2 regions of the Dokdonia sp. PRO95 genome follow, and region 2 is predicted to be linked to the other one. Evidence: riboswitches for the same ligand, from Rfam matches in the RefSeq annotation. Region 2 holds a riboswitch; the other holds the start of a gene.
The links. Region 2 has a riboswitch for S-adenosylmethionine ahead of D017_RS03325 (O-acetylhomoserine aminocarboxypropyltransferase/cysteine synthase family protein). Riboswitches for the same ligand answer to the same signal wherever they lie in the genome.
Positions count from the first base shown of each region.

Region 1: linked by a shared signal. The riboswitch ahead of D017_RS12700 (Na+/H+ antiporter NhaC family protein) and the one ahead of D017_RS03325 (O-acetylhomoserine aminocarboxypropyltransferase/cysteine synthase family protein) in region 2 are both predicted to bind S-adenosylmethionine.

Region 1 covers NZ_CM001837.1:2,812,193-2,821,207, forward strand. The annotation lists gene D017_RS12695 (choice-of-anchor J domain-containing protein) at 1-1,106, opposite strand, end outside; SAM-I-IV-variant riboswitch at 1,534-1,630, shown strand; gene D017_RS12700 (Na+/H+ antiporter NhaC family protein) at 1,666-3,000, shown strand; gene D017_RS12705 (YceI family protein) at 3,113-3,961, opposite strand; gene D017_RS12710 (hypothetical protein) at 3,943-4,341, opposite strand; gene D017_RS12715 (YceI family protein) at 4,343-4,885, opposite strand; gene D017_RS12720 (DUF5777 family beta-barrel protein) at 4,909-5,805, opposite strand; gene D017_RS12725 (fasciclin domain-containing protein) at 6,327-6,857, shown strand; gene D017_RS12730 (DUF4494 domain-containing protein) at 7,057-7,617, shown strand; gene thiE (thiamine phosphate synthase) at 7,778-8,419, shown strand; gene D017_RS12740 (cold-shock protein) at 8,531-8,722, opposite strand; gene D017_RS12745 (SDR family oxidoreductase) at 8,783-9,015, opposite strand, start outside.
Region 2 covers NZ_CM001837.1:764,389-773,403, forward strand. The annotation lists gene metH (methionine synthase) at 1-2,010, opposite strand, end outside; gene D017_RS03310 (homocysteine S-methyltransferase family protein) at 2,010-3,008, opposite strand; gene D017_RS03315 (aspartate kinase) at 3,011-4,099, opposite strand; gene D017_RS03320 (alpha/beta fold hydrolase) at 4,087-5,058, opposite strand; gene D017_RS03325 (O-acetylhomoserine aminocarboxypropyltransferase/cysteine synthase family protein) at 5,153-6,445, opposite strand; SAM riboswitch class I at 6,604-6,725, opposite strand; gene metK (methionine adenosyltransferase) at 7,136-8,389, shown strand; gene D017_RS03335 (CIA30 family protein) at 8,513-9,015, opposite strand, start outside.

The sequences.
Region 1 (9,015 bases), 1.3 Mb from region 2:
AAGTAAAAATCTGATGACGGGGCCGAAGAAGAGTCACTACCATTATAGAAGTGTACAAACTGAGTTCCAGAAGAAGGCAGTATGGTCTCATTAAAAGACTCTCCCCATGACTGTTGATAGTTAAATTCAATACTTTCAGTTGTACGTATATCAGCAAAAGCATTATGATTGTTAACGATTGTAGTCCAGCATGGGTTTATACCCGTTGCATGTTCAAAAGATTCAGTGTAGTTTGCTTCTATAGGGATGCATGCTGTCATGAAATGAATGGGATCAGACCACTCAGAAAAAAGTGCTTCTGTATCACATTTTGAGCGGATCTTAATCGAGTATTCTGTGCCTTCTATAAGATTATCCAAGACAATTGAGGGTGAATACGTTAATAGCCGTTGCGTACTATTAGAAACATTAAGAATTTCGTATTCAAATTCCCATAATAATTCAGTGCCTGAACCAGACCAATTAATCTGAGCGCTATCGTCTGTAATATTTGATGCAGTAATATCAAAGGGGTTTACACAATCTACAGATTGGACATATTTAAAATCATCTATAAATACCTGTTCACCACGACTTCTATAAGTTTGTTGCAATTTAAAAGCAATGTATTTATCTGTTCCACTATAATTATTGAGATAAACGCTTCTTCTTTCCCATTCCCCGTAAGGAACATCTTCGTAAATCGTACTGAGTTCTGTAAAAGATTCAGGCGTTTCTGGGTCAGATACAGTCCCTACGATTAAGTCACCTTCGTAGGCACTTATGTAAAATTCTAGTTTTTTGTCAGTTGACAGATCAGGTAATTCAGGTGATATTAAAATAATAGCATTAGCTGTTGGAGATGTATCAGCTAAGTGAATAGAATATCCTGTTGTACCTCTAAAAACTTCATCAGATAAAGAATAATATGTAGAAGAAGAATTACTAGGGAATTCTTTAACAGTCCAACAATCACTTATCTCAGAAGTATCAAAATTATGTTCATAACCAACTGTAAATGTATCTGTACAATCGTTTACCGAACAGTCATCATTATCTAGTGAGTTAGAAAAAAATGTAATTGCTGAAAATAAAATGTAAAATTTACTTAGTAAATAAGAATTCATAAATGCTTGATAATAGATACGCTGCTATAGATGTAAAAGACTTAATTTCAAATATAACTAAAAGTATATTTTAAGCTCTGTATTATCAATCAATTACATATTTTAATGAAAAATTACGCTTTCGCGAAAGCGTAAAAAGAAAACCTTAAATCATAGTGTAAATAACATGACCCACCTTTTAATGATTAAATCTATAATTTAATGTACAAAATGATAAACTGTTAACTGAGTCAATAAAAAAACTACTCTTCATGTAATGTAATGAGGATAATGCCGTCAGATTACAAATCGTTTAAACTGATATCCTTATTATAGATGACGATTCACAAGAAATATGTTGTCATCTATTTGATTATGTAAGCATTAAAAAAATTAACTTTTTTTAAGCTAAAAGGTATCGTTTGTACACTAGTTTTACATCTTTAAAATTAATTATCAAGAATCTCACAAAGGAGATAGCAACCTGCAATAACGAGCAAGGTGCTAAATAGATAAGCCAATTAATTGGAAACAATGTTAACGCATACTTCTATCTAATTGCTATTATCTCCTTGCAAGAATGAAGAAGAACATGACACAGACTACACAAATTACCCCAAAATTTACAGCCCTAATTCCGCTTTTCGTATTTGTAATTACATTTTTAGGCGTTGGTATTTATCAAGATGATTTTTATGCTCTACCTGCACCTATGGCTGTTATTGCTGGAATTATCGTTGCTTTTATAATGTTTAGACAGACTATAAATGCTAAGATTGACATCCTCCTCAAAGGATGTGGTGACGATAAAATTTTAACCATGTGCCTCATTTATCTACTAGCTGGTGCATTTGCCGCAATAACTAATGCTACAGGTAGTGTAGATGCGATTGTAAACCTAGGTCTAGATTATATTGCGATACAATATATTTACGTAGGTATTTTTGTGATTGCTGGGTTTTTATCGGTTTCTACGGGAACATCTGTGGGAGCAATTGTAGCTTTAGCACCCATTGTTGTTGGTTTTGCAGATAAAAGTAGTGCAGACCTTGCCATACTTTGTGGAGCCTTACTAGGAGGTAGTATGTTTGGAGATAACCTCTCAGTAATTTCAGATACCACGATTGCTGCCACTCAATCTTTGGGAACAAAAATGAGTGATAAATTCAAGCAAAATATAAAGATTGCGGTTCCTGCTGCACTTATAACAATCGCTATCTTAATTTTTCAAGGAGTAGATCTAACAACAGATATTACAGAAACAGTTGTTTATGAATATGATGTAATAAAAATTGCTCCTTATGTCCTCGTCATTATACTTTCTATTGTAGGCCTCAACGTTTTTGTTACGTTACTTGTAGGTGTACTTGCTGCAGCCTTACTAGGGATCGTTTATGGTGATTTTACCATCATAGAATCTACTAAAATTGCTTACACAGGTTTTACAAATATGACTGAGATTTTCTTGTTATCTCTGCTCACTGGAGGTCTTGCTGCGCTTGTGGCTAGTAATGGCGGTATTGAATTTATTTTAGTGAATATTAAAAAACTAATTAAGAGTAAAAAAACTGCGCAACTTGGTATTGCAGCGCTGGTAAGTACCATCAATATGGCAATTGCAAATAACACCGTTTCCATAATCGTCGCTGGACCTATCGCAAAGACCATTAATGATGAATATGAGTTAGATAATAAGAAAACGGCTTCTATTCTGGATATTTTCGCTTGTATCTTTCAGGGGTTATTACCTTATGGAGCCCAGGTTTTGATGATCTTGAGCTTCTCAGAAGGTAATATCAATTACTTACATCTTGTAGCAAATACTTGGTATTTACTATTGCTGTTTGTAGTCACAATCTTATACATCATCTTTAAGAGTGATACAAATAATCACGCTTTCGCGAAAGCGAACTAAGCAATATTAAAGCAAGAGGTAATTTTTAAAAGAAGATGGTGTTTAAATAAAATTCCAGCGAAAGCGAATAAAGGCAAGTTAGATAATAGCATCATCTAGCTTGCCATATTTTTTATTGATTTGTCAATATTACAATTGTTACGTCAATATCTTCCCAAACTTTATTCTCATGATAATCACCACATACATTATCTAGCGCATCATAACCTAACTGCCAGTCAAAAATATTCATATCTGGAATACTTCCAGAAAGCACAAGACTATCCTCATTTACAACAATATCAAAAGTCTCTGTTGCTGTGATTCCATTCATTTCAAAAAGTATGGTGACCTCATTGTTATCATAACTAATTACATCTCCTATGATATCTGGTGTAAAGGCACTGAAAAATGTTCCTACATTAGTGGTTCTCTCTGACTCATTGCCCACATTAACAGAGCTTGTGTTTACAGTTACCTTAGCATTATCGAGTAAATCAATAGGTGCAATTGCGTTCTCGTTCAGTTCGTAGCTTATTTCATCAAAGGTACCACTCACTCCTGCCCTATTGTCGTAGTCTGGGTATTTATATGCTGTCCATTCTATTTGTATTCTAGCTGCAGGAACTTCTTCTTCATTTGCACTTAATAACGCTAAGAAAGTCTGGAAACTCTCACTCTCTTCTTGAGTAAGTTGGACAGCATCGGCTGGCGGCATTACAGTATTTGAAGTAGAAGATATACGACTCACCATCTGTACGATATTTGATTTAGTTTTTTCATACGTATCGTAGCGGTTGTTACCTTCAATATGATATATATGGCAGGAAATACACTTATTATCAATGACTTGTTTCAGTGTAGTTGTGTAATACTCTTGAGCCGCAGCATCATTTACAGGGTACTCAACATCTGCTTGCTCTGAGGTACAGCCGGTCATTACGAGTAGACCTAGTACAATTATTAATTTATAAGCTGACATTTTGATAATATAATTTCATTAAACATCTCATCTAATCCACTGTAAACCCCCTTCACAGTTATTTCATTTCCTATGGTTAAGGACCCTTCCAGTTGAGCGTTTTCTATTTCACACTTTATTTGCTCATTAAGAATAACAATGGTTGTTTGTTCTCCTTTTTCTAATAATGAGACCTTACCGGTAACCTCGATAACTTGATTTAATAAGGTACGAGCAGCCTCTGTATCAGATTCCATCTTGTCAATTAAGGTGGTTGCCGTAACTTTCAAATCTGCATTTGAGGTAGTAACACTTTCTGCGGGCTTATTAAATGAATAGATCCCGTAAACAATAGCCCCTACAATGACTAAAAGCGCAACAATACTTATCTTTTTACCCATATTACTTATAATTTGCTACAAGATTAACATCAATGTCTGCTGCAATTTTGTCTTTTACAAGAGATGGTATTTCAATGTCATATGTTTCTAAAACAAGTTTAAAGTCGCTAGTTACCTTTAAGGTTTTGTCTTTCATCACTTCAATAGTCGCTTTAACAGACGTAGGTTGTTTTTTACCATGAAAAAGCATAGTGCCATTAATATTTACATCTTCATAAACTTGAGGAGAATTTAAATCAATATCCGTTTCAAAAGTTCCTTGAAATTTTGCAGATGGGTACTTATCTGAGTGCACATATTTTTCATTAAAGTGCTCCTCCATCAAGGCTTTTTCAAATTTGAAAGATTTGAGTAAAACATTAAAAGCTATTAACTTCTTCTCTATATTAAGAATGCTAGCTGCTTGATTACTTGTAGCCTCAATATTTTCTATAGGGGTTTTTGAGGAGAAAGAGATAGTGCCCGTTCTAGTAACTAGCTTTTCTTGTGCTTGAGTAAGGCTTGAAGCAAAGACTAGAAATAAAATTGCGATTGATTTGTACATGGTATAAGAGTTAAATTGATTTGTTATAATGAGAATTCTCGCAGTATGCTGAAACCGAAGTTAATATCACGATTGAAGAAATTACCGCTTTGATTGATAGCAAATTTCCCTGGGTGTAAAGCAAATGCATTTGTAAAAAACAATTGGAAAACATGGCCGCCTGTCTCTATATCAAGTCCTAAAGCGAGCGTATTCTTGCGAGCACTGTGCGCATCAAAGGTAGGTAGCGTGTAATAATACTCCCCATTAATCGAAATAGATCTCGATATGAGATAACGACCACCTACAGCTACAGAATATATAGCGTTAGGATCTTCCTGAGTTTCAGTTAAGTTTCTGTAAACTAGTGTAGGAGAAAGTTGAAGGGATAGTTTTTCTGAAAACTTGCGACTTATCAGTAATTGATTTACATATTCTAGTCTTCCTGAGAAGTTATTATTACGTGCCTCTGGAAAATACTCTCTAGTCTTAATATCTAAGCTCCCAAAATAGCTTAATGCAAAAGGGAATGACTTTGTTCCAGATCTTTGTCTAAGAGCACTTACCTTAATACTATTTGAATAGGTTTTGTCTGGCTTATTTGATCTCGCCACACCCAGTTGAATATAGTCTGTAAGGCCATATTCTAGACTAAAGTGCATATTATTAATTTGATCAAGACCAAAGAAATTGTCAATACCTTTTATTTTTCCAAAAACGTGTGAGATTCTAAAGTGTAATTGACTTTTCTTTACACGTTCAGTAGATTGCCCGATAAGTAATCTAGTAGATTTAAATGAAGCGATAACTTCGTTATCTCCTTCTATAGTAAGGTCATCAAGTTCTGAGAATAAATCATCGATTTCTGTTTCTTGTGGTTCTTGAGATTGAATGCTTAGCGAGAATACTACACTGAATAGTATTGACAAGAAAAATTTCATTAATAAGGTATAAGTTGGTTAGCTTAAGTTTGTTAAGTCCTTTTTTAAGAGGTTTTACAAATTCAGCTCAAATTTAGAGTATAATCACAAATAATCTTAACAAATTTTAACTTTTAATCAGAGTAACAGAAAGTTACCCAATAATTACTCGCATTACTATATATGTCACAAAGGCACTTATAACGTGCCATGCTATGATGAGTTCTTAAATTTGTAAATCACATTAAGCTTAAAGTCTTATCACAAACGTTTTATTTAGAATTTCACTTTCTAACGTATACTGTTAAACCTATCCCAAAATCAAACCCTACCGAGAACCGAATGAGAAGCTGCTGCGTTATATATGTAAATCTATATAACACAAACACTAAACAATTATGAAAACAGTAAACGTATTATCAATGGCACTTTGTGCAGGACTTTTATCACTTGCATCATGTGAAGGTTCAAAAAACATGGGAAAAGAAGAAGCAGCAGATCAAAAAGAGATGATGGATGATAAGTTGTCTCAAGTAGAAGATATGATGGACGATAAAATGACTGAGGGAGAAGACATGATGGATGAAATTACAGTAACGGTAGGTGGAGCAGCAATGTATCCTTCTAAAAATATTGTAGAGAATGCTGTAAACTCAAAAGACCACACAACCCTAGTTGCTGCGGTAAAAGCTGCAGGACTTGTAGAAACTTTACAAGGAGAAGGACCATTTACAGTTTTTGCCCCTACAAACGCTGCTTTTGAAAAACTTCCAGAAGGAACGGTTGCAACATTACTTAAGCCAGAAAATAAAACGGCTTTACAAGATGTACTTACGTACCATGTAGTTGCAGGAAAATTTGATGCAGCTGCTATTATGAGTGAGATTAAAAACAATAATGGTACAGCTACTTTTACAACTGTAAACGGAGCAAAACTAATGGCTTCTTTAAATGGATCATCAGTAATTCTTATGGACCAAAATGGAAATAAGTCTACAGTAACTATTGCAGATGTAAATCAATCTAACGGTGTAATACACGTAGTTGATACCGTGGTTTTACCAGCTAAATAATTATAAGAATACCCAACTTGAAAAGCGTCGACTGTAATAAACAGTTGGCGCTTTTTTTATTCCAGCTTTTTCCTGTGGTAAATCCCTTGTATTAAAAGAACTAGCTCAATGATTTTGAGATTGTGAATATCTATTGTGGTTTTTTAATTTTTCGCCTTGAGCTAACCGCTATTTTTGGCAACCTTAAAATAAAAGAGATATGAGTGCAACTTGGTATGAGTGCAAAGTAAAGTATAGAAAATTTGATGAAGCATCAGGAACACAAAAGGTAAAAACGGAGCCTTTTTTAGTGGATGCCATATCATATACAGAAGCAGAAAGTAGGATAACCCAAGAAATGGCAGCCTATTTAAGTGATAGCGAAGAAATCAAAATCACAAATATAAAAGTAGCAAACTACGCAGAGATTCATCCATTTGAAAATTCTGATAGGTGGTTTAAATCTCGAGTATCTCTTATCGCCTTTGACGAAGAGAGTGGTAAAGAGCGCAAGACTAACCAGTATTTACTAGTACAAGCAAATGATGTAAAGGAAGCTTATGAAAATACGGTAACGACCATGAAAGATACCATGGGAGAATATACTATCCCGGCAGTTTCTGAGTCACCTATTATGGACGTATTTCCATACTTTTCTGGAGAAGAAGAAGATCTTGAGCGTCTAGAAGAATTTACACGAATCAAAGATTCTGTACCCGTAGATCATAGTGAAAATGAAAAACTAGCGATGGAAGACGCTCTTACTACCGAAGAGGAATAAATCTTTTGTTAGTTACGATACTAAAAGAGGCTGTTTGTATAATTACAATCAGCCTCTTTATTTTATAAGAACCTGTACGTGTGACCATGCTGTTTACGTTGTGTGATAAGTATCTTTGTCTAACTTAGTATATATTACATAGGTCCTAAATATCAAGAATATGATCCCAAAACTTCATTACATCTCTCAAGGTAACTCGCTTAAAGAGCATATAGAGCACATACAGAAAGCATGTAATGCTGGAGCAGAGCTCGTACAGCTACGTGTAAAAAAATGTTCTCAAAAAAAGCTGCTAGCCATTGCTCAAGAAGCTAGAGAGATTACCGCTCATTTCCAGACGAGACTAATTATTAATGATGATTATAAAATTGCCAAAGAAGTCAAAGCAGATGGCGTACATCTAGGAAGCTCTGATGCCTGCCCTACTATTGCTAGAAAACACTTATATACTTGGCAAATTATAGGAGGTACTGCACATACTTTACAAGATTGTGAGACGCTTATTACAAAGCAAGTAGATTATATAAGTCTAGGGCCTTACAGCACTACTACCACAAAAGAAACTACAGCAAGCACGCTGGGTGTTTCTGGTTACAAAGCGATTATAAAAGAGCTGGGAACCACTACTCCTATTCTTGCCGTGGGAGGCATTACTCTTAATGATGTTAAGGATATATTAGAAGTAGGTATCGATGGTATTGCCGTTTCAAAAGCGATAACGACAGATTTTAATAGCATTCGCTTGTTTAATGAACTTCTGGGTGCATCATCTACACATGAACAGCGACATAGCTTTAAATAATGCTTCTCGGTAATTCATAATAGTTACGCTTTCGCGAAAGCGTAAAAAGTTTACAAAGAAAAAGCCCATCTAAATTAATAGATGGGCTTTTTTTAAAACTTGAAGTATATGTTAGATAACTCTTACGTTTACTGCGTTTAATCCTTTGTTACCTTCTTTAAGTTCAAATTCAACTTGATCACCTTCGCGAATCTCGTCGATTAACCCAGAAATGTGTACAAAGTGGTCTTTTTCAACACCTTCTTCTGTAATAAAACCAAATCCTTTAGTGTCGTTGAAAAATTTTACTGTTCCGTTATTCATAATATAATGTATTTAAAAATGTGATTATTTTTTATCACAATGCAAAACTACAATTAAAAATTACCAATCTATAGGGAAATAGTCTTTTAAAAATTTTCCAGACCAATGTTTTCCCGTATTGATACCATCAATAAGTGGATCCATTACCCTAGCAGCGCCATCTACAATGTCTAACGGTGGTTGAAAGTCATGTACTTCTACTTTCTTTTTTGATAATTCTGCAGGGTCCTCATCTGTTACCCATCCCGTATCTACGGCATTCATATAAATTCCAGACTTAGCAAAAGTGGCAG
Region 2 (9,015 bases):
AGTCGCTTTGGCAGTGAGCCATTTTTCGGTAATGATTTTTTTGAGCATTTGTTGTGCATCGTCAAATAGTTCGCTGGCTTGTTTTCCTACCACCTCATCTGTCAAAATCTCTGGGTACTTACCGTGCAAATCCCAACTCCTAAAAAATGGACTCCAATCTATATAAGGCACCAGTTCGTTGAGATCTAAATGTTCAATCACCTGTACACCTAGTTCTTTTGGAGCGACAATATCCTCGGCTTTGAAATCTATTTTTAATTTATTTGCTCTCGCCTGCTCAATCGTCACATATTCCTTAATGCGTTGTCTTGAGTTAAAATTTTCGCGAAAGCGGGCGTATTCCTCTTTGAGTTTATTTTTAAAAAGAACACTTGTATCTTTCTGTAATAAATCACCCACAATAGTTGCCGCCCTGCTGGCATCGTTTACGTGCACAACGGCACTCTCATAATGCGTGTCAATTTTCACAGCGGTGTGTGCCTTGCTTGTGGTCGCACCACCTATCAAAACTGGGATTTTGATATCTTGTCTTGCTAGCTCTTTGGCTAGATAAACCATCTCATCGAGGCTAGGTGTAATTAAACCACTTAGACCTATGATGTCTGCATTTTCGGCAAGAGCGGTGGCTATGATTTTTTCTGGTGGCACCATCACACCTAGGTCTATAATTTCATAATTATTGCACGCTAGCACAACGCTCACGATGTTTTTACCTATGTCGTGCACATCTCCTTTTACGGTTGCCATTACAATTTTACCCGCACTCTGACTCGCGGCTTGGGTACCGTTTCTCAACTTCTCTTCTTCTATGTAGGGCAATAAACAAGCAACGGCTTTTTTCATCACTCTGGCAGATTTTACTACTTGAGGTAAAAACATCTTACCACTGCCAAAAAGGTCTCCCACTACATTCATACCCGTCATTAAGTGGCCTTCTATCACTTTGATAGGAGCATCTACAGCTTGTCTGGCCTCTTCTACATCTTGTAGAATATAGGCATCTATTCCTTTTACTAGTGCTCTGGTGATACGGCTCTGCACATCCTCTGTTCGCCAGGCTTCGGTTTCTTTTTGTGTAGATTCTTTTTGACCTACGGTCTCTGCAAATGTGAGTAGGCGCTCTGTTGCATCATCTCTTCTATTGAGTATTACATCTTCTACACGCTCTAGTAAATCTGCTGGAATATCATCATACACCTCCAGCAAGGCGGGATTAACGATACCCATATTCATCCCTGAATCAATAGCGTGATACAAAAACACCGAGTGCATCGCCTCGCGCACGGCATTATTTCCTCTAAAACTAAAAGACACATTGCTTACACCACCACTCACACTACAATGAGGTAAATTATTTTTTACCCATCGCGTGCTCTCTATAAAGTCTAATGCATTGCGTTTATGCTCATCCATACCCGTCGCCACAGGAAAAATATTGAGATCAAAAATGATATCTTCTGCCGGGAAGTTTACCTCATTAACTAAAATCTCGTAGCTGCGCTTTGCAATCTCAATGCGACGCTCATAAGTATCTGCCTGACCTACTTCGTCAAATGCCATTACAATCACAGCGGCACCATAACGTTTGATTGCCTTTGCTTGTTGTATAAAAATGGCTGCTCCTTCTTTTAAAGAAATAGAGTTTACAACACATTTACCTTGTACTACTTGCAAGCCAGCCTCTATAATCTCCCATTTTGAACTATCTATCATAATGGGCACTCTCGCGATATCTGGCTCTGCAATCACAAGATTTAAAAAGGTAACCATCGCCTCCTTGCCATCTATGAGACCGTCATCCATATTAATATCGATGATCTGCGCACCGTTTTCTACTTGATCTCTAGCGACAGAAAGTGCTTCTTCAAATTGTCGTTCTTTAATGAGTCTCAAGAACTTTCTTGACCCCGCGACATTAGTACGTTCTCCTACATTTATAAAATTACTTTCTGGCGTAATCACTAAAGGCTCAAGACCAGAAAGTCGCATATATCTAGGAGTCACATTCATTATAGCTTACATTTTCTAGGGGTTACATTGGCTACTAGTTGAGCAATGGCTTTAATGTGTGCAGGTGTGGTGCCACAGCAGCCACCCACAATATTTACAAGGTTTTTATCTATGTATTTTTTAATCTGCGTTGCCATTTGCTCTGGTGTTTCATCATACTCCCCAAAGGCATTAGGCAATCCCGCATTAGGATGTGCAGAAACACCCACCTCTGTTTTACTTGCTATGGCTTCTAGATGTGGCTGCAGCTGACTAGCACCTAGCGCACAGTTAAAACCAACAGACAACAGCGGAATATGAGATACTGAAATTAAAAATGCCTCTGCCGTTTGCCCAGAAAGCGTTCTACCAGAGGCGTCTGTTATGGTGCCAGAAATCATTACTGGCGTGTCTACCCCTCGCTCCTCTTTTACCTGATCTATCGCAAAGAGCGCAGCCTTTGCATTGAGCGTGTCAAACACAGTTTCTACCAGCAGCAAATCCACACCACCGTCTAGCAAGGCTTCTACTTGCTGCTTATAAGCAACTCTAAGTTCTTCAAAACTCACCGCACGATAACCCGGGTCATTTACATCTGGCGACATACTCGCTGTCTTGTTTGTAGGGCCTATGCTCCCTGCTACAAATCGTGGTTTGTGAGGTTCTTTTGTGGTTATGGATTGAGCGACATTTTTGGCAATTTTCGCGGAAGCGTAATTCAAATCATACACATACTCCTCCATCTCATAATCTGCCATTGCGATGGTGGTACTCGAGAAGGTATTAGTCTCCACAATATCTGCTCCCGCTTCAAAATACTTGCGGTGCACCTCTGCAATTGCGGCAGGCTGCGTGAGTGACAGTAAATCATTATTACCTTTTACAGACCGATGAAAATCTTTAAAGCGCTCTCCTCTAAAATCTTCTTCACTAAAGTTATATGCCTGTAGCATCGTTCCCATCGCACCATCTAGCACGAGGATACGCTCCTTTAGTGCGTTTGTAATTGCCGTGCTCATAACTAATTAAGGCTTGTCGTGATTTTTAAAATATCAGTCAGCACGCCTCTTGCCGTCACTGCCTTTCCTGCGCCAGCTCCTTGTATCACAAGTGGGTGGTCGCCGTAGGAGTCTGTATAAATTTCAAAAACGGCATCTGCACCTTGCGTTTGCCCCAGTGCTGTGTGCTTAGACTCTTGCACTAGTTTTACTTCAAGCTGTTGTGTTTTTAAATCTAACTCACCTACGTGTCTCAACACTTCATTTGCTCCTAGTTGGGATTTACTTTTCTCAAAAATGGCATCAAGGGTTTTTACGCTTTCGCGAAACTGAGGTAAGGTAGTGGTACCATTTAAAGCTTTAGGCACTAGTGATTGTACTTTTACATCGTCAAACTCTTTTGTGAGTCCTACCTCTCTCCCTAAAATCAAGAGCTTGCGTGCCACGTCTTTACCAGATAGATCTTCTCTAGCATCTGGCTCAGTGAGTCCCAACGCATCTGCCTCAAGTAATATGTCTGAAAAACTCTTATCCTCTGCCGAAAAGGTGTTAAACAAATAACTAAGAGAGCCAGAAAATACACCTCGTACCTTATGTATTTCTTCACCACTATCGTATAAACTTTTTATGGTCTCAATGATAGGCAGTCCTGCTCCTACGTTTGTTTCGTATAAGAACTTCTTGTTGTGCTGTTTTAAGGATTTACGCAGGGTTTTATAAAAATCATACGAGCGTGTGTTTGCAATTTTATTTGCCGTTACAATATGAAATCCATTTTCGACGAGAGCTACATAGTTTTCTACAAACTGCTGACTCGCAGTTACATCTACCGCGATAAACGAGCTTTTATCATCGTGATTTGACTCTTGTTGTTGTTTTAATTTTTTCGCGTAAGCGTAAATATCATCAAGTGTGTATGGATGTGCCTGGTTCTCAAAATCTGCACTCCAGCTGCCTGTCGTCTCATTTTGAAATAATGCCAGTGTAGAGTTTGCAATACAAAAAATGTTAAGTTGCTTACTAGAAGACTTTTTATTAAAATCTGTAATCTGTGTGATGAGCGTGCTCCCCACATTACCTATACCAAAAATGGCGATGTTTATTTGTGACATAATTGTGTTGAAAAAATGGGTTTTACAAAGCTTGATAACTGCTCATATTCTATTAAAAAGGCATCGTGACCGTGTATGGATTTAATCTCATCATAGGTAGATGAGACACCCATCTCTTGTAATTGCAAGTGGGTCTCATACATCTCATCTGCTAGAAAAAGTCCATCTGTATCTATAGCTACTTGATGCACGGTACCGGTAAAGTCACACAGGGACTCTTTAAAATCTTTGCTTCCTTGTGTAATATCTGCACTAAGCAATAACTGATTCATAAGCCTATATGCCGATAGCGAAAATCGTTCTGAGAGCTTTATGCCGTGGTGATTAAGCCAGCTTTGTGTATTATATAATTGCTCATCGCGCTTACTGCGATTAAACTTCTCTTTAAAAGAAGCTGGTGTGCGATAAAAGGTCATTGCGTGCATACGCGCATCTGCTACGGGCTGGCTAGAATGGGTAAGAAAGCTGTCTTGTATGTGACATTGTGCTATCACCCAGTCTGTCGCTTTCCAGTCTGTCGCAATGGGTATTAAATGTTTTATAAGCTGCGGCTGTTGGCTTGCGAGTTCCCAGGCTATCTGCCCTCCTAAGGAACCACCTACAACGGCAAAAAGTGATGTTATGTTAAGATGCTGTAGCACCTCCCCGTGTATGCGTGCGATGTCATAATTTGTAAACTCTTTATAAGCTGTAATGCGCTGCGTGCTTGCGTGGCCATTACCTGGTATATCTATAGATAGTATGGTGTAGCAACCTGTATCTATAGCTTTTTCTTTACCTATCAAATCACTCCACCAGCCCTTATTACCGGTTATGGTAGAGTTACCCGTGAGCGCGTGATTAACCAGTACTACAGGTGCCGTACCTAGTACCTGACCCGCCAGCTGGTATGACACTTCGAGATCACAATGATAACCAGAACGTGTGGTAAAAGATGATATGGATACTATGTTAAGCATATGTATTGCAGTTTAAGATGGGGTGAAAGGCTACTTATTGTAAAAAAGCTCCAACTAGCTCTGGCAAAAAAGCTAGCTGGAGCATCACAATTAATTACACTAAAACAGTTTTATCTACGCGCGCAAAAGCCGCTACGAGATCTTCTTTAAGATCTTCTATATTCTCAAGACCTACAGAAAGACGCACGAGATCTTTAGTCACTCCAGTTGCCTCTTGCTCTTGGTCTGAGAGTTGCTGGTGTGTGGTACTCGCTGGGTGTATAATGAGTGATTTACTATCACCTATATTTGCGAGTAGTGAGAAAAGCTTAGTCTCGTTTGCAATAGTTTTTGCACTTTCAAAACCACCTTTTATACCAAAGGTGACAATCCCACTCTGTCCCTTAGGCAAGTATTGCTTTGCAAGATCATTGTACTTACTTGACTCAAGGCCTGGGTAGTTTACCCACGCCACCTCATCACGAGTTTCTAGCCACTGCGCAAGTGCAAGTGCATTTTGCGAGTGCTTTTGCAATCTAATTTCTAGTGTTTCTAGCCCTTGTAATATTTGGAATGCATTAAATGGGCTCAACGCCGCACCGTGATCTCTCAATCCTTCTATGCGCACCTTTGCAATAAACGCTGCCTCTGCTAGTGCATCGTGGTACACTAAGCCGTGGTAACCTGCAGAAGGCTCTGTAAACTCAGGAAATTTACCATTACTCCAATCAAATTTTCCTGCATCTATGATTACTCCACCTAGTGCGGTACCATTACCGTTTATGTATTTTGTAAGAGAGTGAATCACGATATCTGCCCCGTGCTCAATTGGGTTAAGAAGCGCTGGAGTTGCCACTGTGTTATCTACAATGAAAGGCACTTTGTGCGCTTTCGCGAAAGCGGAAATACCTTTTAAATCTAATACATCCAGCTTAGGATTACCTAGTGACTCCACAAAGAAGGCACGGGTATTTTCTTGTGCTGCGTTTTTAAAATTTTCTGGATCTGAAGGATCTACAAAAGTGGTTGTAATCCCAAAACGAGGAAGCGTCACACTTAGTAAATTATACGTTCCTCCATAGAGACTACTTGAGGCTACTACGTGGTCCCCTTGCTTTAACAGTGTAAGTAGCGTGGTGTTAATTGCCGCAGTACCAGATGCGGTTACTACAGCTGCCAGCCCTCCTTCTATCTCTGTGAGGCGCTTCTCTAGCACATCATTTGTAGGATTATTAAGACGTGTGTAGATAAAACCTGGCTCAGAGAGGTTAAAAAGGTTTGCTGCGTGGTCTGCATCATTAAAAACGTAGGCAGTGCTCTGGTAAATAGGCACGGCTCTTGTTCCTCCGTTTGCTGCATAATCGTGTCCTGCGTGCAACGCTTTGGTTGCTAATTTTTGTGTACTCATTTTTCTTTTTTTTGAGTTTAATAGATTCCCTCTCACCCTGTGTGAAAGGATTAAAAACAAAAGCCAAACGTCTCTTAAACCTTTTTACAGGCTCTCAAGATTTTTAAGAAAAATATTATAAGAAAAAACATAAGCACGTACCTGAGCGGTACTGCTCGATGTTATCTATCCTCAAGATTCGGTAATGAGCGACTCTTGGGTAGAATGTAGCACCTTCTTTCTAAGTGAAAGGGTTGCTAAGGCTTCATAGGGTCATTCCCTCAGCCTTTCTTGATAACATTTCAATAAGTTGTTGAACTTTGTGAGCACAAATATTGTAAAAACAATTTTAGAAAAACAAACTTTTTAGAATAATTTTCTAAATAAAGTTATGTTAAATTCATTTAGACAAAAATTAAACTGTATTTAATCTATATAAAAAACTATTTTTCTAATACCTCCATAAAAGCAGAAAATAGGTCTTAGAAAATTTTCACAAAAAAATAACATTACCCTACCAGATTGGTAGGGTAATAGATTATTTATATCATTAAAGTTTCTTTACTTTTGTCCCCATAATAACGAGGACAGATTTGACTGCTTGCAACCTCAAAAAAAAATGGCTAAAATCAAACACAAGACTTTAACATTTCTTGTGTTATGTTTCTACCCAGCACTCGTCAAATCTACTTCTTGACAAAAAATTAAAAAATGGCTTATTTATTTACCTCAGAATCTGTTTCTGAAGGACACCCTGATAAAATTGCAGATCAGATTTCTGACGCACTTATCGATAACTTTCTTGCTTTTGACACGCAGTCTAAAGTTGCTTGCGAGACCCTAGTTACAACTGGGCAGGTAGTTCTTGCAGGAGAAGTAAAGTCTAATGCATACCTAGATGTTCAAAAAATTGCCCGTGAGACTATTAATAAAATAGGATACACAAAGGGGGAGTATATGTTTGACGGTAACTCTTGTGGTGTACTGTCTGCCATACACGAGCAGTCTGACGATATAAATCGTGGTGTAGACCGCGAGAGCAAAGAAGAGCAAGGTGCAGGAGACCAAGGTATGATGTTTGGCTATGCGACTAAGGAAACTGAAAACTATATGCCACTAGCTCTCGAGCTATCACATAGACTACTCATTGAACTAGGTAAACTACGCCGTGAGGATGATGAGATTACCTACCTACGTCCAGATGCCAAAGCACAAGTTACTATTGAGTATAGTGATGATAATGTGCCGCAACGCATTGAAGCTATTGTGGTGTCTACACAACACGACGACTTTGATGAAGATGAGGCAATGCTAGGCCGCATACGTGGTGACATACAAGACATTCTTATACCGCGCGTAGTAGGAATGCTACCAGAAAATATCGCTGCGCTCTTTAATGATGATATTAAGTATCACATCAACCCAACGGGCAAGTTTGTGATAGGTGGACCTCACGGAGACACAGGTCTTACAGGTCGTAAAATTATAGTAGATACGTACGGTGGTAAAGGAGCTCACGGTGGTGGTGCTTTTTCTGGAAAAGACCCATCAAAGGTAGACCGCTCTGCAGCTTATGCAACGCGTCACATTGCAAAAAACTTAGTAGCTGCCGGAGTAGCAGATGAGATACTTGTACAAGTATCTTATGCAATAGGTGTTGTTGAGCCTATGGGAATCTTTGTAGATACCTACGGCTCATCAAATGTGTCGCTATCTGATGGTGAGATTGCTCAAAAGGTGACCGAACTTTTTGATATGAGACCAGCTGCAATAGAAAGCAGATTAAAACTGCGCTCTCCTATATACAGCGAGACTGCAGCATATGGACATATGGGACGTACAAACGAAGTGGTGACAAAAACTTTTGAAAGCTTTGACGGTAAGAAAAAGGAAGTTGAAGTAGAACTCTTTACTTGGGAAAAACTAGATTATGTAGAGGAAGTAAAAAAAGCTTTTAACCTATAATCTATCCGTATAGATAGTAAAAAAGGGAGCCTAGTGGCTCCCTTTTTTTGTTTTGTATGTTATCACTCATATGCGCTCAATGTGATGTGATTTCTCGGCAGGCTCAAAATGACAGAAATGTAGTTACTCAAATATGATTTTATCTACTTCTATCTCAAAATCTGTTGCGGCTTTTGTATTTGAGATCAGTCCGAGACGTATAATCTCTGCAAGATCTTCTTTATCGGGCTGCCCTTCCAGAGGTTGCCCCAGTCTGTAGGTGCCAAAATCTGCGAGATTATAGGTGACGGTTTTCCACTCCCCTTGAGTGATGGGTAGGTTTATTTTATAATTCGGTCTCCAGAATCTTTTATACTTATTGAGCGTGAGCCCAAAATCTTGCCCTGTGGATTTATATCGCACAGTCACGGTCGTATAACCCGACAAATCATACGACTGGTAAGGAGTTCTCAATGATGCAAAACCACCATTATTCTCCAGACTTACGCTTCCGCGAAAGATGATACTTTCCTTAGTTTGCTCAATACTACCCGTAGATAATCCTCCCATCACACCATCAAGCACGACAAACCAGTCATCACAAGTATTGCAAGTAGTTCCAAAATCAAAAGAGAGCGGTGTCGTGT